DNA from 4 places in the Roseovarius sp. THAF27 genome. Region 4 is predicted to be linked to each of the others. Evidence: riboswitches for the same ligand, from Rfam matches in the RefSeq annotation. Region 4 holds a riboswitch; each other region holds the start of a gene.
The links. Region 4 has a riboswitch for thiamine pyrophosphate ahead of thiD (bifunctional hydroxymethylpyrimidine kinase/phosphomethylpyrimidine kinase). Riboswitches for the same ligand answer to the same signal wherever they lie in the genome.
Positions count from the first base shown of each region.

Region 1: another riboswitch for thiamine pyrophosphate. It lies ahead of thiB (thiamine ABC transporter substrate binding subunit); the one in region 4 lies ahead of thiD (bifunctional hydroxymethylpyrimidine kinase/phosphomethylpyrimidine kinase).
Region 2: another riboswitch for thiamine pyrophosphate. It lies ahead of thiC (phosphomethylpyrimidine synthase ThiC); the one in region 4 lies ahead of thiD (bifunctional hydroxymethylpyrimidine kinase/phosphomethylpyrimidine kinase).
Region 3: another riboswitch for thiamine pyrophosphate. It lies ahead of thiO (glycine oxidase ThiO); the one in region 4 lies ahead of thiD (bifunctional hydroxymethylpyrimidine kinase/phosphomethylpyrimidine kinase).

Region 1 covers NZ_CP045393.1:3,931,921-3,939,425, reverse strand. Annotated here, with positions in the region: gene FIU89_RS19510 (asparaginase) at 1-185, shown strand, start outside; gene FIU89_RS22650 (hypothetical protein) at 241-678, shown strand; gene FIU89_RS19500 (ATP-binding cassette domain-containing protein) at 888-1,583, opposite strand; gene FIU89_RS19495 (thiamine/thiamine pyrophosphate ABC transporter permease ThiP) at 1,570-3,126, opposite strand; gene thiB (thiamine ABC transporter substrate binding subunit) at 3,102-4,094, opposite strand; TPP riboswitch at 4,128-4,238, opposite strand; gene FIU89_RS19485 (YciI family protein) at 4,478-4,792, opposite strand; gene FIU89_RS19480 (SRPBCC domain-containing protein) at 4,814-5,257, opposite strand; gene FIU89_RS19475 (helix-turn-helix transcriptional regulator) at 5,261-5,584, opposite strand; gene serB (phosphoserine phosphatase SerB) at 5,658-6,530, opposite strand; gene FIU89_RS19465 (Crp/Fnr family transcriptional regulator) at 6,832-7,505, shown strand, end outside.
Region 2 covers NZ_CP045393.1:1,832,528-1,840,032, reverse strand. Annotated here, with positions in the region: gene fumC (class II fumarate hydratase) at 1-35, shown strand, start outside; gene FIU89_RS09120 (DUF4169 family protein) at 32-211, shown strand; gene FIU89_RS09115 (ribbon-helix-helix domain-containing protein) at 208-426, shown strand; gene FIU89_RS22920 (hypothetical protein) at 574-843, opposite strand; gene FIU89_RS09105 (cytochrome P450) at 890-2,257, opposite strand; gene FIU89_RS09100 (hypothetical protein) at 2,254-3,462, opposite strand; gene FIU89_RS09095 (cytochrome c biogenesis CcdA family protein) at 3,629-4,381, opposite strand; gene FIU89_RS09090 (sulfurtransferase TusA family protein) at 4,487-4,714, shown strand; gene FIU89_RS09085 (phasin family protein) at 4,912-5,277, shown strand; TPP riboswitch at 5,342-5,463, shown strand; gene thiC (phosphomethylpyrimidine synthase ThiC) at 5,570-7,369, shown strand.
Region 3 covers NZ_CP045393.1:2,682,712-2,690,216, forward strand. Annotated here, with positions in the region: gene FIU89_RS13505 (hypothetical protein) at 1-67, opposite strand, end outside; gene ctaD (cytochrome c oxidase subunit I) at 78-2,588, opposite strand; gene coxB (cytochrome c oxidase subunit II) at 2,684-3,658, opposite strand; gene FIU89_RS13520 (exopolysaccharide biosynthesis protein) at 3,655-4,251, opposite strand; gene FIU89_RS13525 (peptidoglycan-binding protein) at 4,481-5,461, opposite strand; TPP riboswitch at 5,684-5,785, shown strand; gene thiO (glycine oxidase ThiO) at 5,883-6,881, shown strand; gene thiS (sulfur carrier protein ThiS) at 6,865-7,062, shown strand; gene FIU89_RS13540 (thiazole synthase) at 7,066-7,505, shown strand, end outside.
Region 4 covers NZ_CP045393.1:74,589-82,093, forward strand. Annotated here, with positions in the region: gene FIU89_RS00355 (TetR/AcrR family transcriptional regulator) at 1-426, shown strand, start outside; gene FIU89_RS00360 (amino acid aminotransferase) at 512-1,696, opposite strand; gene sseA (3-mercaptopyruvate sulfurtransferase) at 1,696-2,553, opposite strand; gene FIU89_RS00370 (hypothetical protein) at 2,635-2,925, opposite strand; gene smpB (SsrA-binding protein SmpB) at 3,022-3,498, opposite strand; TPP riboswitch at 3,741-3,829, shown strand; gene thiD (bifunctional hydroxymethylpyrimidine kinase/phosphomethylpyrimidine kinase) at 3,868-4,698, shown strand; gene FIU89_RS00385 (hypothetical protein) at 4,735-5,190, opposite strand; gene FIU89_RS00390 (hypothetical protein) at 5,183-5,365, opposite strand; gene FIU89_RS00395 (isocitrate lyase/phosphoenolpyruvate mutase family protein) at 5,367-6,185, opposite strand; gene FIU89_RS00400 (hypothetical protein) at 6,182-6,643, opposite strand; gene FIU89_RS00405 (YafY family protein) at 6,727-7,431, shown strand; gene FIU89_RS00410 (CaiB/BaiF CoA-transferase family protein) at 7,462-7,505, opposite strand, start outside.

The DNA of each region.
Region 1 (7,505 bases), 340 kb from region 4:
TCGCGCTGAAAGTTGCGGATGGCAGCACGCGGGCCGCGAATTGCACCATCGCCGCCTTGCTGGTGCGCATCGGTGTGCTTGCGCCCGAGCATCCGGCGACGCTGAAATTCATGAACGCGCCGATCCTGAATCGCCGCAAGGTACGCACCGGAATCGTGAAGCCGGTGGACGGGCTGCTGGCCTGACTCTTCAAGGTGTCGCGGCGCCTTTGACGACATCCTGCCGATTGCGGTATCCGCCATGCGCTGGTTTTCGCGTTGCGGCGTTTCCCTGCCCAACACCGGCAGCACAATGCCGAGGAAAACCGGCGCTTTAGGCCTGATTTCGCACGACCGGCTTTCATCCGGCGACGGGCTCTTTCGGGATTGGAATGGCGCGATCATGTTCAGGGTCCGCGGGCAGAAACGCCCCGGACAACCTGAACCCAGAAAAGGGAAACCAAAGATGACCAAGACACTTTCTGCAGCGACGTTCGCGCTTGCCCTGACCGTTCCGGCCCTGGCCTTTGCCTTGGAAGCGGATACCGACGGCGACGGCATGGTCTCGATGGAAGAATTCCAGGCTGCGATGCCCGATGCGCCGGCCGGCACTTTCGAGCAACTGGACTCTGATGCCGATGGCATGCTGAGCGAAGCCGAAGTCGCGGCAGGACAAGAGGCGGGCATCCTTCCCGCCTAGGCCGTCACCCGGCCGGGGCGTGCGCCTTTCCCCCCATCCTGAGCGCACGCCCCATTCTGACGCCCGTGGTGTTTCATGAAACGCCCGGGCCGCGGCACGGGCCGGAAGGCGGGCACATTCCCCAGATGAGTGCATCGGTGTCCGTCCTCTTGATCTTCAGGCCCCCTCAGGGGTCGGTCCGTACCGCCTTTTCCTTTTGAAATGAAGGTCTACGCGCCGAGATAGTCGCGCAGGACCGGCGGCGGATCGTCGAGCAGGTCGGCGGTCGGTCGCGGGGCATGCGCGGTGCCGTCGGCGACGAGGATGGCCCGTTCGGTGATGCGCCGGGCGTCCTCTGGCGCGTGGGAGATCATCAGGAGGGTCGCGCCGGTTTCGCGGGCGATCTCTGCGACGAGGTCGAGCATCTCCATCCGCAGCGCCGGGCCAAGCGCGGCGAAGGGTTCATCCAGCAGGAGCAACGGCTTGTCCTGCAGCATGACGCGGGCGAGGGCCGCGCGGCTGCGCTGGCCGCCCGACAGTTCGCCGGGTTTGCGGGCGTCCATGTCCGCCAGGCCGACGCGGTCCAGAGCCTGGGTCACGCGGCTCCTGTCGGCGGGCGGCAGGCGCAGGTTGGGTGAGAGGCCAAGGCCGACGTTCTGCGCCAGTGTCAGGTGCGGGAAAAGGTTGTCCTCCTGAAACAGCATGGCGACGGGGCGGGCTCCGGGGGCTTGATTGGTGATGTCGACGCCGTGCCAGGTCATGTGCCCCTCTGCCACGGGCAGGAATCCCGCGATGCCTTCGAGCAGGGTGGACTTGCCGGCGCCCGAGGGGCCGATGACGGCGACGGTCGCGCGTTCCGGTACGGTCAGGTCGGCGGCCAGCGTGAAGCTGCCGTTGCGGATGGTGGTGGCGTCAAGTTTCAGCATGGCGGTGCCCACCACGGTCGAGCAGCCAAAAGACCCCGAAGGACAGGATCAGCAGCAGGAAGGAGGCGGCGGCTGCGGCCTCCATCTGGTAGGAGCCCATGAGGCGGTAGATCTGCAGCGGCAGGGTGGCGACGTCGGGGTCGGCAAAGAGCGTTATGACGCCGAGATCGCCCATCGAGAGGGCGGCGGCCAGTCCGGCGGCGAACCCGATTTGCGGGCGCAGGCGGGGTAGAAGGACATGCCGCAAAAAGGGCAGCCCGGCCATGCCGAGCGACAGGCCGAGGCGGCCTTGGCGCGCCACGATATCGCGGGCGCGGGGGACGAGGATGCGCAGCGCGAAAGGCAGGACGGTGATGGCGTTGACCAGCGCGGTGACGGGCAGGGCGAAGGCCTGCGGATTGGCGTAGGGTCGGATCGCGATGAAGAGCCCGGTGCCGATCACCAGCGGCGAGGCGGCGAGGCCGAGCAGGCCCGCGATTTCCACCATACGGCCCCGTTCGGTTGCGATGGTGGCGGCCATGGGCAAGGCCATGCAGAGCAGAAGGACCGTGCTGAGCGCCGCGACCCAGAGCGAGGTGAGCGCGGCGGTCCAGACCTGTCCCGGCATGTCGGCAAAGCCGGGCAGGCCCGACAGAGCGATGGCCATGAGCGGCACGAGCAGGAAGACTGCCGCCACACAGATGAACAGCGCGTCAACCCACCGTGCGGTGGTCGTTTTTCCGTCGAACCGGCTCAAACCGCGATCGAGGCCCGAGCCGAACCCTTCGCCGCGCGCCAGCCAGAGGGCGATGCCACCGGCAAGAACCGTCAGGCCAAGCTGCACGGCAGAGAGAAGCGCGGCCCGCCCAAGATCGAAGTCAAACCTGAACGCCTGGTAAATGGCGAGTTCTATCGTGGTCGCACGCGGCCCGCCGCCAAGCGTGAGCGCGACGGCAAAGCTGGTGAGGCAGATGGCGAAGATCACGGTGAAGGCGCCGGGGATCAGGCGCAATAGCATGGGCAGTTCGATCACCCGGAACATCGACCAGCCGTCGATGCCCAGAAGCGTGGCAAGACGGAAACGTTCGGCAGGGATCTCCTGCCAGCCTTGCAGGACAAGGCGAGTGGCCAGCGGCAGGTTGAAGAACACATGCGCGAGGACCACGCCGTGCAGGCCGTAGATCTGAACCGGCGGCAGGCCGAGCGTGCCAAGCGCTGCGCTGACCCAGCCGCCACGGCCGAAAACCTCGATCAGGCCCAGGACGGCGACGATCACCGGCAGGATGAACGGGGCACCCAGAAGCGCGATCAGCAGGCTGCGGCCCCGGAACCGGCGGCGGGCGAGGGCGCGCGCGACGGGGACGGCCAGCAGAACCGAGAAAAGCGCCGAGAGGGTGGCCTGCACCAGCGTGAAGCGCAGGGCGGCCCAGTCGGCGGCGGTGAAGCCGCGCCCGGTTTCGGCGCGCAAGGCCACGGCCAGCAGCGCCCCGAAGATGAGCGCCGCCACGAGGGCGGCGGCGCTCCACCCCGGTCTGGCGCTTAGCGGCTGAGCGCGTTCAGCCATTCATCGAGCGCCGCATCGCGGGCGGCGGCGGCCTCTTCGGCGCTGAGAAGCAGGGATTTTTCCGGTTGCACGAGTGTCTCGAACCCGTCGGGCAGACCGTCATCGAGTTCTACGGCGGGATACATCCAGTTGGTGGTGGGAATGACCGACTGGAAGTCCTGGGTCAGCATGAACGCGAGGAACTGGTCGGCCAGCTCCGGCTGATCGGTGGAGGCCAGTTTGCCGGCCACCTCGACCTGCATGTAATGGCCTTCGTCGAAGGTGGCGGCGGTCTTGGTGTCGTCCTCTTCGGCGATCAGGTGATAGGCGGGCGAGGTGGTGTAGGACAGCACCATGTCGGCCTCGCCTTCGAGGAAGAGGCCGTAGGCTTCGGTCCAGCCCTTGGTGACGGTGACGATGTTGTCCGAGAGCCCCTCCCAGATCGCCGGGGCCTCGTCGCCATAGGCGGTCTTGACCCACATCAGCAGGCCGAGGCCGGGGGTGGACGAGCGCGGATCCTGGATGACGATCGAGGTGTCGCTGTCGGCCAGAGCCTTGAAATTGCTGGGCGCTTCAAGAGTTTTATTGTGGACGAAGGCGAAGTGGCCCCAGTCGTAGGGCAGGAACACCGGGTCTTCCCAGGTGATCGGCAGATCGAGTTTGGGCGACTGGCCGTGCTCGGCAAAAAGGCCGGTTTCCTTGGCCGCGGCAACGAGGTTGGTGTCGAGACCGAGGACGATGTCGGCGTCGGTATTTTGCCCCTCCAACCGGACGCGGGCCAAGAGAGCTGCGCCGTCTTCGACGCCGACGAGGGTGAGGTCGCAGTTGCAGGTGGCCTCGAACGCCTTTTCGATCTGCGGGCCGGGGCCCCATTCGGCGACGAAGCTGTCATAGGTGTAAACGGTCAGTTCGGGCGTCTGGTCTGACTCCTGGGCCATCGCAGATGTGGCGGCGGTCAGGAATCCCGCAGTGAAAACAAGGTGTTTCATGGCATCCTCCGTTCCGGTGGAGGGTGCGGCGCGATGCGGCTGCATGACCTTCCCTCCGCCGGTTTCAGCCGGTTCAGGTTCAACGGGTTCGCGATCTGCATCTCAGTCGCCGGGCCGGGCCGGGCGACACCCCGAGGTTTCAACAGGAACCTAGGGGCAAGCCGGGGTCGGGACAAGGTGAATCGGCGAATCGGAAGGTTAAGGCGTTGGGAATCGCCGAAAACGGCATGTCGGTATCGTGTTGGTATCCGGGTGGTATCGCGACGGTGCGATTTTCGCCGGGGCACCGGGTTGACGCACCGCGCGGTGCTGCGGCGGGTCGAGAGCGGGCTGACGGCCCGAAACGGCCGGTGAGGTCCCGGGTCGAGCCCGGGACGCGTGGGTTACATTTCGACGATCGGGGCGACCTCGACGCTGCCCTTGCCGCCATCGAGGATCGGGCAGCCGCGGGCGATCTCGCAGGCCTCGGCGTCATCCGCGGCCTCGACGATGGAATAGCCCGAGAGGGGATTGGACCCGCCATTGTCGGCGATGCCCTCGGTGCTGACCGTCTTGGACATGCCGACGGGGTTGCCGGGGTCGATGAGCTTGCCGCCGAGGCCGCCGAGCCAGCTTTCCCAGGCCTTCATCGCCTTGAGCCCCTCTTCTTCGGTCTCGGGCCGGCCGCCGCCGTGATAGGCGAGGATGTACTTGGGCATGTGTCGGTCTCCTTTCAGGGGTCAGTGGGGTTGGCTTTGCAGATGGCGGGCGAGGCGGACCATGGGGCCGCTTGTCCAGCCGGTTTCGTGCCGCGCGGCGCGGTCGTCGTCGGGCAGGTCGCGGTGGTCGATGGTCAGCCGGGCGCCGCCCGCGGCGGGTGTGACGGTGAAGGTGACGTGGCTTTCGGGGGCGCGCATGCCCTCGGGCAGGTGCCATGTCCAGGTGAAGCCGACGCTGTGCGGCGGGTCGACATGCGTCACCTGCCCCGACATGCGGTAGCGGTTGCCGTCGGCATCGCGCATCTCGGAATGCCAGGGACCTTCGCGGGTGAAGTCGAGGGCTGTGTCGGGCAGGGTCATGCCGTCATGGCCCCACCATTCCAGTACCTCGGCGCGCTGGGTGATGGCGCGGAACAGGCGCGCGGGCGTGACCGGGAAGTCGCGGGTGATGCGGACGTCGCCCATCAGTCAATCCTCGTCCTGAAGGGCGAGGTGGGTGGCGAGGCGGTCCATCGACGCCTGCCAGAAGGCGCGGTGATCGAGCGTCCAGTCGGAGATGGATTTCAGCGCCTCGGGGCGGACGGAATAGAGCCGGCTGGTGCCCTGGATGCGCTGTTCGACCAGCCCGGCCTGCCGCAGCACCTTGAGGTGGCGGGACATGGCCGGGGCGCTGATATCGGCCTGTTCGACGAGACGACCGGCGGGCAGCTCGCCCTCGGCCATCAGGCGCTCGACCACGGCAAGGCGGGTCGGGTCGGAGAGGGCGGCGAAGGTGTCGGTCAGGTGGGGCATAACGCGTAATTAACATAGTAGTTAATTAACGTAAAGACGAAATGGTCCGACGATGCGTGGGCTTTCGCCCACCCTACAGGATCTGGAAATCGTTGCGGTCGTAACCTTGCAGGTAAAGGAGCGCCGTGAGATCGCCGTGGTTGATGCGCAACTCGCACTCGGCGGCGACGGACGGCTTGGCATGGAGTGCCACACCGCTGCCTGCGCGGGCGAGCATCCCGAGGTCGTTGGCCCCGTCGCCCACCGCCAGCACGTCGATTTCGGAAATGTTGAGGCGGGTGGTGATGTCGGCGAGCGCCTGCACCTTGGCCTCGCGCCCGAGGATGGGGCGGGCGACGTCGCCGGTGAGCTTGCCATCCTCGACAAGCAGCGTGTTGGCGCGGTTCTCGTCGAAGCCGAGCAGCGTGGCGACATGCGAGGTGAAGGCGGTGAAGCCGCCCGACACGAGGGCGGTATAGGCACCGTGGGCCTGCATCGTGGCCAGCAAGGTGGCGCCGCCGGGCATGAGGGTGATGCGGGTGTCTAGAACCTCGGCGATGACGTCTTCGGGGAGATCCCTGAGCAGGGCGACACGTTCCAGAAGGGCACCCTCGAAATCGAGTTCGCCGTTCATGGCGCGGGCGGTGATGTCCTTGACATGCGCGCCGACGCCGGCCTCTTCGGCCAGCTCGTCAATGCACTCCTGCTGGATCATGGTGCTGTCCATGTCGGCCAGCAGCATCCGCTTTCGGCGATTCTCGGACGGTTGGACCACAAGGTCGGTGCGCAGGGTTTGCAGGTTGTCCCAGACCTCCCACCGGTTGTCGGGGAGCGCGGCCATGTCGAACTCCGCCGCTTCGTCGGGCGAGAGCCAGCGGGCGTCGAACCCGCCCCAGGCATTGCGCAGGTTCTCGACCAGGGCGGGGTCGAGCGTGCCCGGAGGCGCGATGAGGGTGGTGGTGAACATGGGGACGTCTCCGCTATGCGCTGTGAGTGCGGGCATAGCGCAGGTTGGGAGGGGGTTCTAGGTGGGGGGACGCAATCGCGGGTCACGCATGGCAGAAGGTGCGAACAAGGCCGTGGCACCTGCCGGGAGGGGCGCGTGGGTTTTCACCCACCCTACGACAGGGCGAGCAAGGTCTGCATGCCGTGTCACCGGATGACGGATGCCAGTGTTTCCAAAACCGCAACATTATGCTAAGGCTGAACGTACTACTTTTTGAATACACTTTTTTTGAAGTCATTTTTTTATTCAATGGATTTCGATCATGGAATTGTTTTCCCTGATTTCGCAAAGCCGTATTTCCGATTTCGTGGACCTGTTCGGGGTGCTCGGTGTCACGATCTACCTTGCGTCATATTTCGCCCTGCAAATCGGCCTGATCCGGGGTCAGGGGTTCACCTATCCGTTCCTGAACATTCTTGCCGCCGGATCGGTGCTTTATAGTCTTCAGACCAATTTCAACCTGTCGGCGGCCCTGATCCAGATCAGCTTTATCGCCATCAGCACGATCGGACTGCTGCGCAACTGGCTTTCGGATTACCTGTTGTTCCTGAAGGAGGACGAGAAGCTTCTGCTTGCCAGCAAGTTTCCCGACCTCAGGGGGTTCCGGGCGCGCCGGCTTCTTGAATCGGGGCATTGGAAGCATCTGCCGGCCGGCACCGTGCTGACACGCGAGGGGAAGATATCGGGGGAGTTGTTCTATATCGCGTCGGGCGCCGTGACGGTCTATTCCGAAGACACGTGTCTTTTCCGGTACGAGAGAGACGTGTTCATCGGCGAGATTTCATGTCTGTCGGGGCAGCCGTCGACGGCCACCACCATCGTGGCCGAAGCGGCATACGCGTTCTGTATCAGCAGTGCCAAGATCAGAAAGATCGCCCGGCGCGACAGCGAGATCAGGCGGCACCTCGACAATTGCTTTTCTCGTGAGATCCGGCA
Region 2 (7,505 bases), 1.8 Mb from region 4:
GGCCCGAAGACATGATCGGCCCGAAAGACGCATGAGCGAGTTCGTCAATCTCAACCGCGTTCGGAAGGCGAAGAATCGCGTGAAAAAGCGGGCACAAGCTGATGAAAACGCAGTGAAATTCGGTCGAACCAAGGTTGATCGAGAGGTTGACGAGGCAAGAGCGAAAAAGGCGCGGGAAGCGCTGCGGCAGCATCGCCTGGACGACGAGTGAGCCGGCCGGTCAAACGGTCTCTGACCCTGCGCGGGCACCGGACAAGCGTGTCCCTGGAAGATGATTTCTGGAAGGCTTTCAAGGAGATAGCCGGCGAAGAAGATGTGCCGGTAAACCTGCTGGCCGCCCGGATCGACGCGGCGCGGGGCGTGGAGATGGGGCTGGCGTCGGCGATCCGGCTCTACGTTCTGCGGCATTACCGGGAAAAAGGTTAACGGATCCGGTAACGCCGAAACCCACGTCGGTATCGCGTCGGTATCCGAGTGGTAATGCGGCGGTGCCGTTGTCATTCGACGGCCCGATTAACACACCGCACGGGCTTTACCCGTTCTTAATCCTGATTGCGTCAACTTGGGGCCATGTCAGAGCTTCGTCTTTTGTTGCCCGCGGACCTTTGGATGCGGAAGATCTTCGACGCGAAAGCGGCGCGGGCTGGCGGCGTTGTCCGACGCAGCGTGAGGGACATCGAGCGGATCGTGGGGCGTGAGCGGTTCCGGCGCGAGATAACGCGACGGGGCTATCATGCGGTCGAGAACGCGGGACAGGTCGAAATCTTTTGCAATAACGAGCGTGTGTCGGTTTGGTGCTGAAGCCAAAAGCTTTGAGAAAGCTTTTGGCAAATCTTTTCTCAAAAGATTTGCCCCGGCCCAAAGTGTTTCCGGGACACATTGAATCGCTTTAGTCGCGCGGCGTGACCTTGAGCCAGATGCCGTCCTTGCCGCGCACGGTCAGGTGCGCCACCGGTATGGCGGGGCGCTCGGACACCAGATCGAAGCGGTACGCGGCGACCAGCATGGACAACAGGAGCGGCCCCTCGATCATCGCGAATCCGGCCCCGGTGCAGACCCGCTGGCCGGCGGAGAACGGCATGTAGGCATTGCGCAAACAGGTCTTGCCGTTCTCGGTGGCAAAGCGGGCCGGGTCGAAATCGTCCGGGCGCTCCCAGAGGCGCTCGTGGCGGTGCTGGTGCCACGGGCTGAGGACGATCTGGCTGCCTTTCGGAACCGCGCGGTCGCGGAAGGTTTCAGGACAGGCGGCCTCGCGCACCATCATCGGCACGGGCGGGTAAAGGCGCAGGGTTTCGCGAAAGACATCGCGCGAGACGCGCAGTTTGCCCATGTCCGAAAAACCCATGGTGCCCTCCGTCAGCACGCCTTGCGCCTCGGCCGCCAGACGGTCCTGCCAGTCGGGATGCATGGCCAGCAGGTAGAGCGCCCAGGCGAGGGCCGAAGCGGAGGTTTCGTGCCCCGCAAGAAAGAAGATCGCCACCTGGTCGACCATCTCGGGCGTGTCGAAGCGGTCGCCGGTTTCGGAGTCCGTGGTGGTCATGATCTTGGTGGCCAGATCGTCGGGCGCGGTGCCCGCAGCGATCTCATCCATTCGGCGGGTCGTCAGGCGGGTGATAAGGTCGCGGATGGTGCGGGCGGTGGCCTTGGTTTTGGCTCGGTGAAAGCGGGGGAACCAGCGCGGCAGCGGCAGGAAGGCGGCAAGGTTCAGCATGGGCTGGGTGCGCTGGTGCTCGCGGAACTCGTTGAAGACGCGGGTGGCAATCTCGTCCTCGATCGGGATCGAGAAGAGCGTGCGGAAGATCACGTCGGCGGCGACGTGGCTGGTCTCGGCCTCAATCTCGACGGGCTGGCCGGTGGCGTGCCCGGCCAGACGGGCCACGGCGCCCTGCCCCGCGGCGAGCATGGCTGGGAAGGTATCGCGCAGGCGCCCGCCCTCGAAGGCCGGGTCGATGATACGGCGCTGGCGTTTCCATGTCTCACCGTTCGTGACGAAGACGGAATTGCCGAGAAGCGGCGTGAGGCCCTCACGCACGCGGTCGGACTTGGGGAAGTCGTCGGGGCGGTTTTTCAGCACGAGGTCAACAAGCTCTGGCTGGTTGCAGAGGTAGGAGCGGAAGAACGGCGTGCGGAATTCGGCCATCCACGCGCGGTAGAGCCGTGCGGGCTGGGCCGAGAGGATGTCCTGACGGAAAAGCCGCATGTAGCGCCAGAGTGAAACGCGGCCCTCGCGCGCCGGGGGCTTGGGGGGCTGCGTCATGCCGCCATGCTCGTGAAACGGGAGGTGGCGCGGGTGATGCGGCTGGGCGACGGGGCGCGGTCGGCGTAGCGGTGGCCCAAGGTCTGCGGGCCGGCGGTGATCTGGAAATAGTCGTAGTCGCCGGGGCGGTCGAAGGCGCAGAGATACTGGAAATGCAGGCGGAAGAAGCGCCAGCGCAGGGCTTTCCAGCGCTCGGGGCTGAGTGTTTGAGTGAAGGCGGCCGACAGGATCAGCGGCCAGCGCTGGTTTTCGGGGGCGACGCCCGAGACGCCGACGGGATCGCAGAGCGCGAAGGCGCAGCCGTCGCCGGGGGCGGTGACGTCGACCCAGGTGAGTTCATCGCGGATCGAAAGGTAATGCAGGTCGGCGCGCAGGCGGTGGGCGTTTTTGAGGAAAGAGACCATGGGGACGACCTGCCCCAGCGTGAGGAAAGAGAGTATCGGGCCGTTGTGCGGTACGCGGCCCTGGCGGATCAGGTCGGCGAGGATGGAGACACCCAGATGCGCGCCGGAGGAATGGCCGACCACCAGCACCTCGTCCACGTCCGTGGTGAGCGCCGCGGCGATCTCGTCGGTGAACTGGGCCATCCGCGCCTCCAGCTCGGGCGGGTTGGCGCCCTTGGATTGGGCCGAATAGGCGTAGTCGTGCATGAGGTAGTAGGCGAAGAGCTTGTTGTCGCGGGCCTTGAACCAGTGGAGCACGGGCGGGACCACCGCGAGGCCCGCCCAGGCCGCGTAGGGGTGCAGGAGCGCCAGCAGGCGGCCCAGGGCGTAGGCCAGCGCGAGGGCGATCATAAGCTGCACGATCAGGAACCCCACCGGGTAGAGCGCGGCGATGACCGGCCCCTTGCGCAGGCGCATCAGGCGGAAGAGCGCGCCCGAGGCGATATAGGTCCAGGCGGTGCGGATGAGTTGCAGGTAGGTGCCGGCGATGCCGCGTTCCATGCTGTCGCGGACGATGTCGGACCACACCAGCACGTCGAACTCGGTATGGATGTCGTGCCCGTCGATCTGCGCATCGACCTGCCAGCCATAGCGGCCTTCGGATTTGCGGGCGGAAAGGGTGAGGTCATAGCCCGAGAGGCCCGCCTGTTCCGCGCCCTCCTTGCGGTAGAGCTCGCGGTAGCGGCGCGGGTGGATGGGATCGTATCCCGGGATATAGAACACCCGGCGGCGGGTGACGGGGGCTTGGGTGGGGCTGCTCATGCCAGACCTGTCTTGGCCTCTTCTTTGGGGAGAGGTTAATCGAAGTCTTGGGCAAGAGTAAGGCTGTTGTGCGACAGAGGATCCGGGACCCGATCGGGGATCTCTTGCCGAGGCGCGGCTGGGCGAGGTCCCGGGTCGGGCCCGGAACGGGGGCGGACAGAGGCCCCTAGCCCATCATGGCCAGCGCCGGGAACATCTCGAGCAGCCAGTAGGAGAAGGCGGCGAACCCGCCGGTCAGCATCAGCAGGCCGATGGTCCAGAGCAGGAGCCCCATGATACGCTCGATCTGGTCCATGTGGCGTTTCATCCAGGCCATGAGCCCGGAAAGGCGCGGCAGGAAGGCGGCCACGAGCAGGAACGGGATGCCCAGGCCCGCGGCATAGACCGCGAGCAGCAGCGTGCCGCGCGTGACCGAGGCCTCGGAGGCGGCGAGCGACAGGATCGCGCCGAGCTGCGGTCCGATGCAGGGGGTCCAGCCGAAGGCGAAGGCGAGGCCGAGGATATAGGCGCCGAAACTGGTGCCGCCCTTGTCGCCCACGTCGAGCCGGGCCTCGCGGTCCATGATGCCGATGCGGAAGATGCCCAGGAAATGCAGGCCGAAGATCATCACGATGAGGCCCGCGGCGGTGTTGAACCAGTCCTGGTATTGCAGCAGCTCACGGCCCATGGCCGAGGCGGCGAAGCCCAGCAGAAGAAACACGGTCGACAGGCCCAGCACGAAGAAGAGTGCGGGCAGGATCGCCTTGTTGCGGGACGTTTGCGCGGTTTGCAGGTCGGTGACGGTGACGCCGCTCATGTAGGCGAGGTAAGGCGGAACGATGGGCAGCACGCAGGGGCTGAGAAACGAGAAGACGCCGGCCACCAGCGCGATGGCCATGGCGGGGATCAGGGTGGCGTCTATGAGATCGATTCCGAACATGGACCCCCGTGTATTGCAAAACGAAGGGGGCGTCACGCGACGCGGCGTCACGGGGCGGTCACATCTCGGTGGACAGGCTGTAACGGTTGGATTACCTCCCGAGCCATGAGCGAACCTGAGATCATCGACGCCGTGGGGCTCTTGTGCCCCCTGCCCGTGCTGAAGCTGCGCAAGCGGATGAAGCCGCTGGGCACCGGCGACGTGATCGTGCTGCGGGCGGATGATCCGGCGGCGGTGATCGACGTGCCGCATTTCTGCGCCGAGGCGGGGCATGAGCTGATCGAGACGGTCGAAGACGGGACGGCCACGCTTTACCGGGTGCGCAAGGGCTGAGCCGCACGGGGGGTGCGACAACGGCGCGGCCCCCAGCGGCCCGGTTGCGCTGTACCTCGGGCCGGCTACGTCATATAATTGTTACAGTTCCGAATGGCGCGAGGCGCATGTTTCGGTGTGGTGTGCCAGATCGGACGACATTCCCGCAAAGACCGCGCCACCGCGGCCTTTGCCGAAGCTCGGAAGGAGTGGCGCAAATGGCGAAATCGACGAAAAAGACCACCGAAACCCCGGACGCGACCGACCCGGCCCATGCCGGCATGGTCGCGGCGATGGCCGCGTTCAGCCCCGTGGCCACGACGGCGTGGTTCGACATGATGCAGGAGAGCATGCGCTTTGTGACCGAGCGGCTGGAGAAGGACCTGGAGGCGCAGCGCGCGATGCTGGCCTGCAGGACGCCGCAGGAGCTGATGCAGGTGCAGAGCGATTTCATGAAGAAGGCGTTCACGGACTACACCGAAGAGACGCGACGGATGATGGAGATGATGGGCGTGGCGTTGCGGGTCGATATCAAGGACACCACCCCCACGACCCGGCGCAATTACGACGACGTGCCGGTCTGATCCGAAACCCGCCGCAGCTTTTTCCGAATATCCGTTGAAATCACGGCGACGCTTCGCTAGCCTCCCGCTTACGCAGGGGGGTCCCGCCCAGGGGACTGAGAGGCTGACGAGGGCATATGCCCGGTGACGCGACCCTTTGAACCTGACCCAGTTGACACTGGCGTAGGAAGCTAGGATCGCATCCCCGGCCCGCCCGGGTTGTCGTCCGAAGACGGGGCGCATCGTCCCCGCGTTTCCCCCAAGCCACGACTCATCTGGTGTCTTTTCGAGTAACCGCTTGAGGAGCGCCAAAATGAACGTACCCAATCCCAAGATCACCACGGGCGAGTTGCCCGCGTCGCGCAAGATCTACGTGAAAGGCACGCAACACCCCGATATCCGCGTGCCGATGCGCGAGATCTCCGTGCATCCCACGTCCGGCGAAGACCCCCTGCCCGTCTATGACAGTTCAGGGCCTTATACCGATCCGAACGTGCTGACCGATATCCGCGAGGGCCTGCCCCGCCTGCGCCGCGACTGGATCGAGGCGCGTGGCGATGTCGAAGAGTACGAGGGCCGTCATGTGAAGCCCGAGGATAACGGTTTCGTCGAAGGCGACCGCCTGACGCCGGAATTTCCCAAAATCGCCGCTCCGATGCGGGCCAAGGACGGCAAACCAGTCACTCAGCTGGCCTATGCCCGTGCGGGCATCGTGACGCCGGAGATGGAATTCATCGCGATCCGCGAGAACCAGATGCGCGAGGTCGTGGCCGAAGCCCGCGACGGCAATGACTGGGGGGCCAATATCCCCGATTACGTGACGCCCGAATTCGTGCGTGACGAGGTTGCGGCGGGCCGGGCGATCATTCCGGCCAATATCAACCACCCCGAGAGCGAGCCGATGATCATCGGGCGCAATTTCCTGGTGAAGATCAATGCCAACATGGGCACCTCCGCCGTGACATCCTCGATGGAGGAGGAAGTCGATAAACTTGTCTGGGCGATCCGTTGGGGTGCCGATACGGTGATGGACCTCTCTACGGGGCGCAACATCCACAACACGCGCGAATGGATCATCCGCAACTCCCCGGTGCCGATCGGGACCGTGCCGATCTACCAGGCCCTGGAAAAGGTGAACGGCATTGCCGAGGACCTGACCTGGGAGGTGTTCCGCGACACGCTGATCGAACAGGCGGAACAGGGGGTGGATTATTTCACCATCCATGCGGGCGTGCGGCTGCACATGGTGCCGATGACGGTGGACCGGGTGACGGGCATCGTGTCGCGCGGCGGGTCGATCATGGCCAAGTGGTGCCTGCACCATCACCGCGAGTCGTTCCTGTATGAGCATTTCGAGGAAATCTGCGACATTTGCCGGGCCTATGACGTGTCGTTCAGCCTTGGCGACGGGCTGCGGCCCGGGTCCATCGCGGATGCCAATGACGAGGCGCAGTTCGCCGAGCTGGAGACACTGGGGGAGCTGACACAGATCGCCTGGGCCAAGGATTGCCAGGTGATGATCGAGGGGCCGGGCCATGTGGCCATGCACAAGATCAAGGAGAACATGGACAAGCAGCTGGAATGCTGTCACGAGGCGCCGTTCTATACGCTGGGACCGCTGACCACGGATATCGCGCCAGGGTACGACCATATCACCAGCGGGATCGGGGCGGCGATGATCGGCTGGTTCGGCTGCGCGATGCTGTGCTACGTGACGCCGAAAGAGCATCTGGGCCTGCCCGACCGGGACGATGTGAAGACGGGTGTGATCACCTACAAGATCGCGGCCCATGCGGCGGACCTTGCCAAGGGCCTGCCGGGGGCGCAGCGGCGCGACGATGCGCTGTCACGGGCCCGGTTCGAGTTCCGCTGGGAGGACCAGTTCAACCTGTCGCTGGACCCCGAGACGGCGCGCGAGTTCCACGACCAGACCCTGCCCAAGGAGGCGCACAAGGTTGCGCATTTCTGCTCGATGTGCGGGCCGAAATTCTGCTCGATGCGGATCAGCCATGACATCCGCGCCGAGGCGCAGAAGGAAGGGATGGAGAAGATGGCCGCGAAGTTCCGCGAAGGCGGGGATTTGTACGTGCCGGTGGACGAGGCGGAGGAGTGAGTGCCGGGTTGACCCGGCACTCATCCCGGACCTGATCCGGGATCTCTTCGCGTGGAGATCCTCGGGTCGAGCCCGAGGATGACGGCGCGTGGGGGGCGAGTGGCATCCCGGACTTGAGTCGGGAGCTCTGACCGAT
Region 3 (7,505 bases), 1.6 Mb from region 4:
TCCAGACGGTGGGCGCGGCGACCATGTGCCAGATGCTTTCGTGCCGGAACGGGGTTTCCTCTGTCATCTCGCCACCCTCACATCAGCCTCGGGGCCACGCCGACCAGCAGCGTGGTGATCACCCCTGACAGGCACATGAAATGCCAGAACAGCGTGGTGTTGCGCAGATCGGCATCGTAAAGCTGCGTCAGCTTGCCGAACACGCTGCCGGCCAGGCAATAAAGCAGCATCACGACCGCCAGCACGCAATGCGCCGATGTCCAGACCGTCAGCGCGTACATCACCGCCGGAAAGGCGTGGGTTTCGGGTTGCAGCCCCGGCAGCACGATCGCCAGCCACATGCCGCCCAGTGCCGCAAGGGTCGCCACCACCGCACCGACGATGCACCAGCGTGCCACGCCCTGTCGCCCGCCCCGGTTCAGCTCTCGCGCCGCCACCGTCGCGCCCCAGGCGACCACGAAGGCCAGCAAGGCCAACAGCGCCCACATCATGTCGGGCAGCGCCGCGCCCTCGGGCGGGAAATCCGGCCGCGCCGTCCAGAAGAAGAACACGCCGAAGACAAGGCTGGCAAAGGCCGTCGCATCGCCCAGCATGGTGATGAAGACGGCCCACCACCCCGGCGCCTTGGGCCCGGTCACATAGACCGGCAGGCGCAGGCCAAGGCCTGCGTCGCGCATCGGGGTCTTGGGCACCTGCGCGGTCGAGGTCCACAGCCAGTAGATCACGCAGGCAACGGCACACACGCCTGAAAACGCCGACAGCCAGTAGAACTTGAAAACCGGCAGGATGAACGCCCCGCCGGTGAACGCCGCCGCCCACAGCGTGACCCAGGCCGGCCCGGTGACCTGCACCACCGCCTGCGGCACCGCATCCACCGCCGAGGTCACGATGGTCTCGCGTTTGCCCTCGGGCGCGTCGGGGATATAGAACTTGCCGTCGTCGAATCGCTCCAGGAATTTCGGCTGCTCCCACAGCGGATAGCGCGACGAGATATACGGAACCGACCGCACGCCCCACGCCTCCTCCGGCACGTCATGTGACCATTCCAGCGTGCCCGCGTTCCACGGGTTCCGCTCTGTCAGCGGCTGCCTGCCCTTTGGCCGCAGCAGATCCCATGCAAAGACGAGGATACCCGCCGCCACGATGAAACTGCCCAATGTCGACACCATGTTCAGCACGTCCCACCCGGCAGCCTCGGGATAGGTGACGACGCGCCGCGGCATCCCCTGCAAGCCGGTCAGGTGCATCGGCAAAAAACAGATGTTGAATCCCGAGAACGTCAGCCAGAAGGCCCACCTGCTCAGCCGGTCCGACATCTTCTTCTTGGTGATGAACGGGTAGAAATAATAGATCCCGCCGATGATCGGAAAGACCATGCCGCCGAAGAGCGTGTAATGCAGGTGCGCCACGATGAAATAGGTGTCATGCACCTGCCAGTCGAAGGGTGCGATGGCCACCATCACACCCGTCAGCCCGCCGGCGGTGAAAATCGCCAGCGCGCCCGCAATCCACAGCATCGGCTGGCTCATCGTCACCCGGCCCACCATCAGCGTGGCGACAAAGGCGAAGATCTGCACGCCGGTGGGAATCACCACCGCCTCGGACGCCGCCGAGAAGAATCCCAGCGACAGCGACGGCAGCCCCGTGGTGAACATGTGGTGCACCCAAAGTCCGAAGCTGAGGAACCCCACGCCGACCGCAGACAGCACGATCCAGGAATACCCCACCATCGGCCGCTGCGCCGCCGTGGGCACGATCATCGCGGCGATGGCGATGGACGGCAGGAAGACGATGTAAACCTCCGGGTGCCCGAAGATCCAGAACAGGTGCTGCCACAACAAGGGGTCGCCGCCCCGGTCGGGGTCAAAAAACGGCCAGTCCATCGAGCGTTGCAACTCGAACAGGAAATCCCCCGCGATCAGCGGCGGAAAGGCGAACAGGATCATCACCCCCACGACCAGCACGTACCACGCATAGAGCGGCATCAGGTTGATCCGCATCCCCGGCGGGCGGCACTTGATCGTGCCCACGATCAGCTCGACCGCCGCCGCGATCGACGCGACCTCGATGAACGACAGACCCAACAGCCATATGTCCGGCCCGATCCCCTCCTGCTCGGTCGCCAGCGGCGGATACATGAACCAGCCCGAACTGGGCGCGACATTGAACAGGATCGAGCCCAGCACGAAGATGCCGCCGATCAGGAACGACCAGTAGCCATAGGCCGACAGGCGCGGAAACGGCATGTCCCGCGCCCCCAGGAAGGCCGGCAGGATCAGGATCGACACCGCCTCGAACATCGGCACGGCAAACAGGAACATCATCGCCGAGCCGTGCATGGTGAAGAACTGGTTGAAACGGTCCGCGCTCAGGAAATCGTTGTCCGGCACCGCCAGCTGGATACGCATCAACAGCGCCAGCACGCCCGCGCACAGCATGAAGAAAAACGCGGTCAGCGAGTACCACACCCCCACTTCGGTGTTGTTGACCGCCGACCAGTAACGCCAGCCTTTCGGCGTCTCCCAGGCGCGGCGAAGATCCGCCTCGCGCCTGGCCTTCACCTCCGCGTCGACAGGCGCATCCAGCATCTCCTCGGTCGGGGGATAGGTGCCCTCGGGCCCCGCGTCGAAAACCTTGCCGCCGTCGCCGCGCCGGGCGGTGCCCTGGGGGGTGTCGGTGTCGCTCATTGCAGTCCCCCAAGATAGGCCGCCAGCGCCGACAGGTCTTCCTCCGGCAGATGATCATATCCCGGCATCTCGACCCCCGGCTTGAACTGCGCCGGGTCACGCACCCAGTCGCGCAGCGCGTCTTCGGTCACCGGCAGGATACCCGCCGCCAGCGATACCCGCGAGGCCAGATGCGTCAGGTCCGGGCCCACCTGCCCCTCGGCCTCGGTGCCGCGCACGGCGTGACAGCCGCCACAGCCTTCCGACAGGAACAGCTCTGCCCCGCGCCGTGCCTCCTCGGTCGCCGGTGCCACCGCCGGCGCCGCCTCGCGTTCCAGCCACGCCTCGAACGCCTCTGGCTCCATCACCACGGCGCCGAACGCCATGTAGGCATGGCTTTCGCCACAGAACTCGGTGCATTGGCCGCGGTATTCGCCCGGTTTGGTCGGCTCCAGCGACATCCGCGTCTCGCGCCCCGGAATCATGTCGGTCTTGCCGCCCAGCGCGGGTATCCAGAACGAATGGATCACCCGCTCGGCGTTCAGCGTGATCTCGCTGCGCTGACCCGTCGGCAGGCGCACTTCGTTGGCCGCCATCACCGGCACCTCCGCCCCCTCGGGCCAATAGGCCACTCGCCACCAGAACTGGTGGCCCGTGACCTCCACCCGCAATCCCTCGCCTTCGTCCCTCTGCCTGGGCATCTCGTTCAGCGCATAGGCCAGCAGGATCGACAGCAGGATCACCGGCACCACCACGCCGCCGCCGATGATCAGCGCCTCGGCCGCACGCGCGTTCAGCGGGCGCGGCGCGATCTTCGTCACGAAATAGATCAACCCGTTCAAGGCGACCCACAGCACCACCGCCCCGCCCAGCATCACCCAGAACAGCGTCGCCAGCACCTCGGCGTCTCGCCCCGCCGGGTCCAGCACGGATTGCGGCCCGGTGCATGCGCTCAGCCCGATGACCGAGGCCGCAATCGCCAGCCGCCTCACAACAGGAACCGCGCGATCAAAACCCCGCCGATCACGTAAGGCAGAAGCGCCAGCAGAAATACCACGCCATCCCTTGTCAACATGGCCATGACCAGCAGGCAGACACCTGTGGCCGCGACGGATCCCGAGAACGGAATGAATTCCAGAAACGGCATGGCCAGCCCGGTCATCAGGCAGATCAACTGCGGCACCCAGGTCATCGGGCGATGGAAAAGGAAGGACAGGCGCTGTCCGGTATGGCGCTCTATCCATTGCATGATCGGCAGGATCTGCCGCATCGCGTGGTCCAGCTTGGCACCGTCAATCGTCTTTTTCTTCAACTTTTCGGGCAAATAGAACTTTTTCAGGCCCAGGATCATCTCGGCGGAAAAAAGCGCGATCAGCAACCCGCACACCATCGACACGCCGGGAATGCCCGACAGCGGCGTGGCTGCGATCAGGGCTGGCACGAAGATCAGTGGCAGAATGCCCGCCTGCCCCGCGGCACCGACAATTTCGTCCACGGTAACCTCGGGTCGATCGGCCAGCGACCTGATCCTTGAGATCACATCCGTCAGCGGATGCGCCGTAGGGGCTTCGGCATCGTGGCTCATGGCATCACGCCCTGCGGTCCGTGAACACGCGAACGCGCACAACCACACGCCGGCACCCATGCGCCGTGCCCGCGCGGTTCACTCGTCCTGCTAGAAAACTGTCCCAGACCCATTGCCCGACTTTCCGTTCCGACGAAGGAACGCCGCAACTGCGCTCAAGTTCCCGGCATACCTGAATAATTGCCGATCGCCTGAACCCCGCGCAAAGCCGAGCCTGCAGGCCGGCGCGTCAGCGCCAGACGAACCTGCAGTCGTAGAGCACGCCGAACACACCGCGCTTGCATACGCGAACCCTCTCGGCCTTGCGCTTTGGCTTTGGCTTGGGCTCGGTCCGCTGAAACGCTTCGTATTCGGTCTGGCTTTCTTCCCGCAGCGCGGCCAGCTGCACGTCGTTGAAATAGCCGCTGACGGGAAAGCCGCGCGCCTCCTGCCACGTGGAAATCGCGGTGCGCGTATTCGGCCCGAACACCCCGTCCGCGCCGCCCGGATCGTACTCGACCAGGCGCAGGCGATTCTGGATCTCGCGCCGCTCGTCGCGCGACAGATCCAGTGCGGCCTCGATATCCTCGCTGGCCGACGCCGTCTGATCCACGCGCGCCGTGCCAAGCACCGGCGGCGTCTCGGGCCGGCCTGCCGTGTCGAGAACGGCAATCGACGTGACCGCGGCCGGAGTGAATGTCGCCGCGTACGTGGTCTCGACCCCGCTGACGGAATAGGGCGCGCACTCCTCCAGCGCGACAACGGCATCCAGATACAGCCGCCGCTGGACAGCCGATTGCGACTCCGCGCCGACATGCTCGGGGATCCCCAGCAGCAGCCCGGCGCTGTCCAGCACGAACTGCAACCGCACCTCTTCTTCGCTGGCCGCATCGGACGTACCGGCATAGCAGGCCGCCACCTGCTCCACCAGGGACGGCGTCGCGGCGGCCGTCTCCGTCTCGGCCGCGCTCGTCGTTCCGGGATCCTCCGCCGCGGCGGGTTCCGTCACCGCAGGCGCATCGCGGTCTGTCTCCGCGCCCATGACGTCGATCCCGGCACCCTCTTGCGACTCCCGGGGTGGGTCCAGCGGGCTGACAGTGGTTGCAGGCGGTTCCGGCAACGGCTCGGCCGTTTCCGTCTGTGCCAACACAGCACCGCCGCCCAGCACCACTACGAAGGCCGAGGCGACATAACCCTTCCAAGGCAGAAACGAGGTACGCGATCCGAACACCGGATATCCCTTCCATTACGTCTGGAAAAGAATAACGCCTGCCGCCGCCGAAAGGTCAAGCCGGACGGCAAAATTCGGCCACCGGGCCAGCCCAATGCGCAGCATGTTGCGGAACCCGGCGCCGCAATCGTCTGGTTTCGCATGTTGCAGATTGAAGCAACGTCACGTATCCATGACGCACGAAGCTGCACCGGGGCGCATCGTTCCGGTCCGCAAGTCACATATCATCCGTCGGGGGGCCCGCAAAGGGCTGAGAGGTGCACGCACCGACCCGTCGAACCTGATCCGGGCAATACCGGCGTAGGGAACGGGTAGAACGTGCACCGACAGCACTTACCTCTTTTCCGCGTTGGCACGCCCCAAACAAAGAGGCGCGCCGAATGACCCTCACGCCATCCATCTGCCGGCCAGGCGCATCGGTATGACATCCGTTGTCGTCATAGGCGCCGGCGTCGCCGGTCTTTGTGTCGCCCGCACCCTGCTGGACCGTGGGGCCGAGGTGACCCTGGTCGATCGGCGCGCCGCGCCGGGTCCGCATGCCTGCTCCTGGTGGGCTGGCGGAATGCTGGCGCCCCATTGCGAAGGCGAAAGCGCCGAAGAGGTCGTGGTGCGGCTGGGCTGCGAGGCCGCCGACTGGTGGGAGGCACAGACCGGCGCCGTCGTCCGGCGGCGCGGCTCTCTTGTCGTATCGCCCGGGCGCGACAAGGCCGATCTCGCCCGCTTTGCCCGCCTGACCAGCTGGCACCGCGCCGTCACCGGCCCCGAGATCGCGCAGCTCGAGCCCGACCTCGGCACCCGTTTCACGCGGGGCCTCTTTTTCGACACCGAGGCGCATCTTTCTCCCCGCGCCGCCCTCGCCGCGCTGCGCGACAGCCTTGCGGCCGATGGCGCGAAGCTCATTCAGGAAGAGGCCGACCCCGAAGCCCAAGCCCAGAAGGGTCTGACCATCGACTGCCGCGGCTTTGCGGCGCGCGACCGGCTTGCCGACCTGCGCGGCGTCAAGGGCGAGATGATGATCCTCTCGTGCCCGGACGTGTCACTGACACGCCCCGTCCGCGTGCTGCACCCCCGCGTGCCGATCTATGTCGTGCCCCGGGGTGACGGCCTCTACATGCTGGGGGCCACGATGGTCGAAGGCCAGGCGGGCCGGCACGTCACCGCCCGTGCGATGCTGGAACTGCTGGGCACGGCCTATGCGCTCAACCCCGCCTTCGGCGAGGCCGAGGTGGTCGAGATCGGCGTCGACAGCCGCCCCGCCTTTCCCGACAACCTGCCCCGCATCCGCCGCGACGGGAACCTGATCCGGGCCAACGGACTCTACAGGCACGGCTTCCTTCTGGCGCCGGCCCTCGCGCGCATGGTCGCGGACCTGATCCTTCACGACAAGACACCGGAGGTTTCCGATGAGATTGCAGCTTAACGGCACGCCATTGCACGCCGAGGCCGCCACGCTGGCCGACCTGCTGGACGCCCACGGCTATGGCGACGCCAAGGTGGCGACAGCGGTGAACGGCACGTTCATACCCGCCTCCCTGCGCGGCGATCACGCTCTGGCGGACGGCGACAGCATCGAGGTTCTGGCCCCGATGCAGGGCGGCTGAGCGATGCGCGATTTCTATGGCACCACGCTGGCCAACGGCTTCATGCTGGGCACCGCGCAATACCCGTCGCCCGCGATCCTGGCCGAGGCGTTCCGGCGCAGCGGCGCCAGCGTCGCAACCGTGTCGCTGCGCCGCGAAAGCGGGCAGGACCGCGCCGGACAGGATTTCTGGAACCTGATCCGCGACCTGGGCGTGCATATCCTGCCCAACACCGCCGGATGCCACAGCGTGAAAGAGGCCGTGACCACCGCCCACATGGCGCGCGAGGTTTTTGACACGCCCTGGATCAAGCTCGAGGTCATCGGCGAGGAAGACACACTGCAACCCGATGTCTTCGGCTTGGTCGAGGCCGCCAGCATCCTGACCGAGGACGGGTTTCAGGTCTTTCCCTACACCACCGAGGATCTCGTCGTTGCCGACCGTCTGCTCAACGCGGGCTGCGA
Region 4 (7,505 bases):
CGCGTGGAGTGCAACCGTCAGGCCGAAAGCGCGCTGGAGCAGATCGACACCGAGGCCCCGGCGCATGAGGTCCTGCACGAGGCGGCGAGCCGCGCCGTACGGTTTTTCCTGTCGGATTTCGGACAGCAGATGTTCCGGATCTGCGTCGCCGAGTCCTATCGGTTTCCCGAGTTGGGTCAGAGGTTCTATGCGTCCGGGCCGGGCTTGTTCAGCGAACGCATGGGACGGCTGCTGACACCTTACGTGGAGCGCGGCGAGCTGAAGATCGACGACATGGACCTGGCCACCAAGCAATTCGGCGAATTGTGCAAGTGCGATCTGTTCGTGCGGTGCCTGTGCGGGGTGGAGTGCGACACGTCCGAGAGCGCGATCGAACGCATCGCCAGCGGCGCGGTCGAGACCTTCATGGCGCGGTACGGCGCCTGAGGTCGGTGCACGGGATCGGGCGGCGGCTCTTGGCATCACCGCCCGAAGATCACACCCGCGACTTCATCAAAGGTTAACGGCGCGTTCAGGCGCCCACGTCGATGATCGCCTGCGCCAGCAACGGGACCGTCCTGGCATTCAGGCCCGCGATATTGATGCGGCTGTCGCCCACCATGTAGATCGCGTGATCCTTGCGCAGCGCCTCGACCTTGTCGGCGTCCAGCCCCAGGCGCGAGAACATGCCGCGATGCTGGGCGATGAAGCCGAAACGGTCCGAGCCCGAAAGCTTGCGCAGTTCCTGGGCGAGTTGCTCGCGCAGGCCAAGCATGCCGCGGCGCACTTCCTCCAGTTCGGCCTGCCAGTCGGCGCGCAGGGCGTCGTCGGTCAGAACCAGCGAGACCAGCCGCGCGCCGTGGTCGGGCGGGAAGGAATAGTTCTGGCGGTTGAGATAGGCGAGGTTCGCCTGCGTTGTGGGGCGGCGGGCGCTGTCCTGGCAGACGGCCATCAGCAGGCCGGTACGTTCGCGGTAGATGCCGAAATTCTTGGAGCAACTCGCGGCGATCAGGACCTCGGGGCAGGAGGCCACGACGTGGCGGGTGCCGGCCGCGTCGGCATCCAGGCCGTCGCCGAAGCCCTGGTAGGCGATGTCGATCATCGGGATGGCGCCCTTGGCGTTGGCCAGGTCTGTGACGTCGCCCCATTGCTGCATCGTCAGGTTGGCGCCGGTCGGGTTGTGGCAGCAGCCGTGCAAGAGGATCACGTCGCCCGCTTTGACGCCGTCCAGATCTTGCATCATGCCGTCGAAATCGACGCCGCCGGTCTCGTTGTCGAAATAGCGGTAGGGGACGTGTTCGATCCCCATGTGCTTGAGAATGCTGAGGTGGTTGGGCCAGGTCGGGTCGGACACGAAGACGCGGGCGCCGGGGTTGGCCATCTTCACCAAGTCGAAGGCCTGCCGCACCGCGCCGGTGCCGCCGGGTGTCGCCACCGCCGCCACCGCATCGCGGGGCGCGGCATCGTCCAGGATCAGCCTGATCATCGCGTCGGAAAAGGCCGGGTCGCCGGCGAGGCCGACATAGGCCTTGGTCTCTTCCTCGTTCCACCATTCCTTTTCGGCGGCCTTGACGGCGCGCATGATCGGCGTGCGGCCTTCGGCATCCTTGTAGACGCCGACGCCGAGGTCGATCTTGGTGTCGCGCGGATCGTCCTTGTAGGCCTGCATCAATGCGAGGATCTTGTCGGCGGGTTGTTCCTTGAGGTGTTCGAACATCAGGCTTCTCCGGTTGCGACGGAGACGGTGGGGAAGGCGCCCCATTCGGTCCATGATCCGTCATAAAGCGCGTGGTCGGTCTTGCCGATCCGTTCCAGCGCAAGGTTGATCACCGCGGCGGTCACGCCAGAGCCGCAGCTTGTGATGACGGGTTTCGACAAGTCCGCACCGGCCGCTTCGAAGATCGCGCGCAGTTCGTCGGGGGATTTCATCGTGGCGTCATCGTTGAGCAGGGAGCTGTAGGGGACGTTGCGGGAATTGGGGATGTGCCCGGCCCGCAGGCCCTGGCGCGGTTCGGGCTCGTCGCCGCGAAACCGTCCGGGCGCACGGGCGTCGAGGATAGTGTAGTCGCCCAGCTTGGAGGCGGCGGCGACCTGCGTGACGTCCTTGACCCGGTGCGCCTCGCGCCGGACGGTCATGTGCCGGTCGCGGATCATCGGCGGCAGGTCCTCGGTCGGGCGGCCCTCGGCCAGCCACTTGGGCAGGCCGCCGTCCAGGACGGCGACTTCGGTCTGGCCCATCAGGCGGAAGAGCCACCAGACGCGGGCCGCCGAAAAGAGACCGTGGGTGTCGTAGACCACCACCTGGTGCCCGTCACCCACGCCCATCTGGCGCATGCGGGACATGAACTTTTCCACCGGGGGGGCCATGTGCGGCAGGTCCGAACGGTGGTCCGAGATATCGTCGATATCGAAGAAGCGTGCGCCGGGGATGTGGGCCTGCTCGTATTCCGCCTTGGCATCGCGGTCGACGCCGGGCAGGAAATAGGTGGCATCGAGGATCCGCAGGTCCGGGTCGCCCAGATGCGCCGCCAGCCAATCGGTGGATACCAATGTTTTCGGATCGTCGTTTGCCATGACAGCCCCCTGAAACCGTTGACAGTGACGTAGCGCGGGACGCCGGACAGTGCAAGCGGAGGGGGCAGGCGCTGCGGCGGGTCAGCGGGTCAGAAGATTGCGCAGAAGACCCACGGCCAGCAGGCACGCGCCGCCGCCCAGGCCGCCCGCGGCCAGTTGCGTGGTCAGGGCCGTGGGGTCGAGGGACACGCTATCGGGCGCTGTCTGCGCAAGCCCGCCAAAGCCCAGCAAAGCAAGGGCATGGCCCCCCATAAGACCACCCAGACTGCCGGCAAGGGAATTGATCAGGAGTCCGAGGTTGAGGCGGGGCACAAGGCCGCCGGCGATGTTGCCGCCGATGGCGCCGGCAATGAGGCTGATCAGTAAGTCCATGCTTCCCGGTCCCCCGTGCAGTCCCGCGCGTCGCGCCGGGAACTAAGGGAGGATAGCAAAACGGGCGGCACCCGCAGAGGGTGGAATCCGAAGCGTTTACATACCGTGGCGCAAAAGCCGCTGCTTCTGGCGGTTCCAGTCGCGCTTGGCCTCGGTCTGGCGCTTGTCGGTGTTCTTCTTGCCCTTGGCGATGCCGATCTTGATCTTGGCGATGCCACGGTCGTTGAAATACATCACCAGCGGCACGAGGGTCATGCCCTTGCGCTGGGTCTCGTTCCACAGGCGCGCCATTTCCTTGCGCGAAACCAAGAGCTTGCGCTTGCGCCGGTCCTCGTGGCCGAACGGCACGGCCTGTTCGTAGGGCGCGATGTAGCTGTTGACCAGCCACAGTTCGCCATCCTCGACCGCAGCATAGCTTTCGGCGATGTTGGACGTCTTCTGGCGCAGGGACTTGACCTCGGACCCGGCGAGGACCATGCCGCATTCCAGATCGTCCTCGATGGCATAGTCGTGCCGCGCCTTGCGGTTCTCGGCGACGACCTTGTAGTTCGGATTGATCTTGGGCTTGACCATGTCGAGTTCTGCCTTCCGGGCGGTGCAAGAGAGCAAGATAGCCCCTGCGGCGAAGGCTTCCAACCCCCTGAAGCGAATCGAGAGGTTAACGGGCCCCGGGAGGGCAGATCCGGACGTCGGTATCGCGTCGGTATCCGGGTGGTATCGCGACGGTGCGGTTTTTTGCAGGTGGCCGGATCAACGAAGCGTGCGTTGCGCGGGTGCGGTTGCGGTTGACAGGCGGGCCAGCGCGCCTATCGTCCGGCACGAGCCAGGGGCGCCTTCGGGCTGAGATGCACCCTTTGAACCTGACCCAGATCATGCTGGCGGAGGAAGGCGGGACCGGACCCGGTCGGACCCCTGCTTTTCGCGCGCCGCGAAAGGAGCCGGATGACCCCCAGGACATTTCACGCGGACAGCGGCGGGATCGCCAACATCCTGTCGATCGCAGGGTCGGACCCGTCGGGCGGGGCCGGGGTGCAGGCGGACCTGAAGGCGATTTCGGCGAACGGCGCCTACGGGATGGCGGCGCTGACCGCGCTGACGGTGCAGAACACGCGGGGTGTGCAGGGGGTGCACCTGGTGCCGCCGGAGTTCGTGGCCGACCAGGTCCGGGCCGTCGCCGAGGATGTGCGGATCGACGCGGTGAAGATTGGGATGATCGCCACGGCAGAGATCGCCCGCGCGGTGGCGGACGCCTTGCCGGACGTGCCGGTGGTGATGGATCCGGTGATGGTGGCCAAGGGCGGCGCATCGCTGTTGGCCGAGGACGCGGTGGCGGCGCTGGGCGAGGCGCTGGTGCCGAAGGCGCACGTCATCACGCCGAACCTGCCGGAGGCGGCGGTGCTGCTGGGCTGCGACGAGGCGGTGACGCGGGACGCGATGGCGGAGCAGGCCCAGGCGCTGCGGGCGCTGGGCTGCAGTGCGGTGCTGCTGAAGGGCGGGCACCTGGAGGGCGAGGACAGCCCCGACGTGCTGGCCGATGCGGACGGCGTGCATTGGTTCGAGGGCGCGCGGATGGCGACGCGGAACACCCACGGGACGGGATGCACCCTGTCGGCGGCGCTGGCGGCGCGGATCGGGCGGGGCGTGGCCCTGCCCGAGGCGGTGCGGGCGGCGAAGGCCTATGTCGCGCGGGCGATTGCCGGGGCCGGGGCGCTGGAGGTGGGGTCGGGGCACGGGCCGACGCATCATTTCGCGGGGCTGTGGCCGGATTGGTGAAGGCGGGGGTCGGTGAAGGTGGGGTGGAACCCCACCCTACGTGGGCGATGTTTTCCAGTCACCGTCCCTGTTCCACCAGCGGTGGGGATTGTCGCTGTCGTCGAGGCCCTTGCACTGGCTGCGCAGCACATCCGTCACGGTGATGACCGGTTCGTAGTAGCTGTGGACCGCGTAGATCGCCTCGATCACCGCGGTCAACATGGCGGGGTCGCGGGGCAGGAAGAAGCGCATCTCGTCGACGCCGGGGCGGTGGCGCGTGTCGTCCTCGGCGCCTGTCGGGGTGCCTTCCCGGGGGCGGTAATATTCCAGCCCGCCGGGGGCGCGATAGCCGTTGCGGTCGGTCTTGCCCTGGGTCAGGGGCGCGACCTGTGTCACGGCGTCGAATATGCGGTCGACGTCTTCCGAGGGCGCCTGGAACATGAGGGCCCACATCGGCTGCATCTCGATGGGCCTTGTGTCGAAGCCGGTTCGGAGGATCGAGGGGTTAGTCATAGCGCACCCCCGTCTCGAGCAGTTCGAAGCCGGTGATCTCGAATTCGTAAAGCTCGGAATTGTCGGGCCGCAAGGTGCGTGCGATCAGCTTTCCATTCGCATCCGTATAGACGGCGTGGGTGGTGTGCAGCGCGCGGAAGCAGTGGCTGCCGTCGGGGTAATAGTACTTGATCATGTCAGGTCTCCGTAAATGGGGCGAGGTGGGATTCCAGGTCCGCGAAGCCGATGCCCTGCGCGGTCTTGTCGAAATGGCCGGTGTTGCGGATTTCCCGCGCGGCCCCGATGAGGGCGCCGTAGGCCACGCGGAAGAAGGCCGAACCGACGCTGATGCGGGCCACGCCGGCCTCTGTCAGCTGATCCAGCGTGAAGGTGCGGCCGGGCAGGCCCATGACCACGTTGACCGGCCGGGTCACGGCCGCGCAGACCGTGCGGATGGCGTCGAGGTCGGGCAGGCCGGGGGCGTAGAGGACGTCGGCCCCCGCCGCCTCGAACGCCTGCAGGCGGGCGATGACCGGGTCGAGGCGCGTTTCGCCCCAGAGCAGGCTTTCGCAGCGGGCGGTGAGGACGAAATCCTGCGAAAGGGTCCGGGCGGCCTCGACCCCGGCGATCATCCGTTCGACGGCCAGGGTGTGGTCGTAGATGGGCGCGTTCCGGTCGCCGGTGTGGTCCTCGATCGAGGCGCCGGCAAGGCCGGTGGCGGCGGCGGCGCGGATGGTTTCGGTTACGCTCTCGGGGCTTTCGCCGAAGCCGCGTTCGAGGTCGGCACTGACCGGCAGGGGAGTGGCGCCGACGATCGTGCGGCAATGGTCCAGGACATCCGCGGATGGCACGGTGCCTTCGAGGCGGCCCATGGAAAAGGCCATGCCGGCGCTGGTTGTCGCGAGCGCCGGAAAGCCAATGGACGCGAGGATGCGGGCGGAGCCGGCATCCCACGGGTTGGGGATGACGAAGGGCTTGTCGCCGTGGTGCAGGGCGCGGAAGTCTTGGGCCGTCATCGGGAAAACGCCACCATGTCCGGCAGGCCGCGGCCATCGTTCCACCAGCGGTTCGGGTTGGTCCGGTTCGGGTCGTAACTGGCGCGGTTGGCCCAGTCCTCGCGCACGAAGATCACGGGTTCTTCGTAGTGTTGGGCGTCCATGATCGCGTCCATGACCTGTTGCAGGGCGGGAAGGTCGCGTTCGATGGAGATTTTCAGCTCGACCACCGGGTAGGTCTCGGCGCTGCCGGGCATATATGTGCTCTTGTGCGTGGTGGTGGTGGAGTTGGGCTGCGGTGTCGTGGTCTCGGCGCCGGTGGCCGATACGGACGCGGTGCGGTGATAGCGGCCATAGCCCAGGGGATGCACCTGCATCACGGCATCCAGTATCCGGTCGGTGTCTTGCGGCAGGGTCTGGATTTCCAGCGTCCAGACGGGACTGAGCGTGCCGGTCCTGGCGGTGTAGTCTTGCAGCATGGTGAGGGTCCTTGTTGATCCGGGATCAGCCTACTGCAACGCTGCTGACACCATACTGTCAGCAATCATGCTAGGGTGTCCGCATGACCCGATCGACCCGCCTGTTCGACATCATCCAGATCCTGCGCAGCGCCGATGCGCCGGTGACCGCTGCGATGCTGGCCGAGGAGCTGGAGGTCACCAAGCGGACAATCTACCGCGACGTGGTGGCGTTGCAGGCGTTGCGCGTGCCGGTCGAGGGCGCGGCGGGCGTGGGGTACATGATGCGGGCGGGCTATGACCTGCCGCCACTGATGTTTTCCGCCGAGGAGCTGGAGGCGCTTTACGTGGGCATGGCGCTGTTGCACCGGACCGGGGATCCTGGGCTGGAGCGGGCGGCGCGGCGTGCGGGCGAGAAGATCGCCACCGCGTTGCCGGGCGGCGCGCCGCATGTGCCGTTGCGGGTGTCGGGCTGGAACCGCATCCCGCGCGACGGTGTGGATGCCGAAGCGTTGCGGGCGCAGATCCGCGATGCGGTGGAATTGCGGATCGTTTACGTTGACCTGCAGGAGGCGCGGACGGAGCGGGTGATCCGGCCCGTGGCGCTGACCTATCACATCGACGCGGTCGTGCTGGCGGCGTGGTGCGCGCTGCGGCAGGGGTTTCGCAGTTTCCGCATCGACCGGATCGTGGAGAGCGTGCCGACCGGGGAGGGCTTTGCCGGAGAGGCGGCGGCGCTGCGGGCGGCATGGGAAGCGACGCTGGAGGGGGAGGACTGGGTCCTCTACACCGCGTCGAGGCGCGGGTGAGGCGGGTGGGTCTTCACCCACCCTACGAGGTCAGACGAGGCCGCGCTGTCTGAGGTCTTTCAGGATTTCTTCGG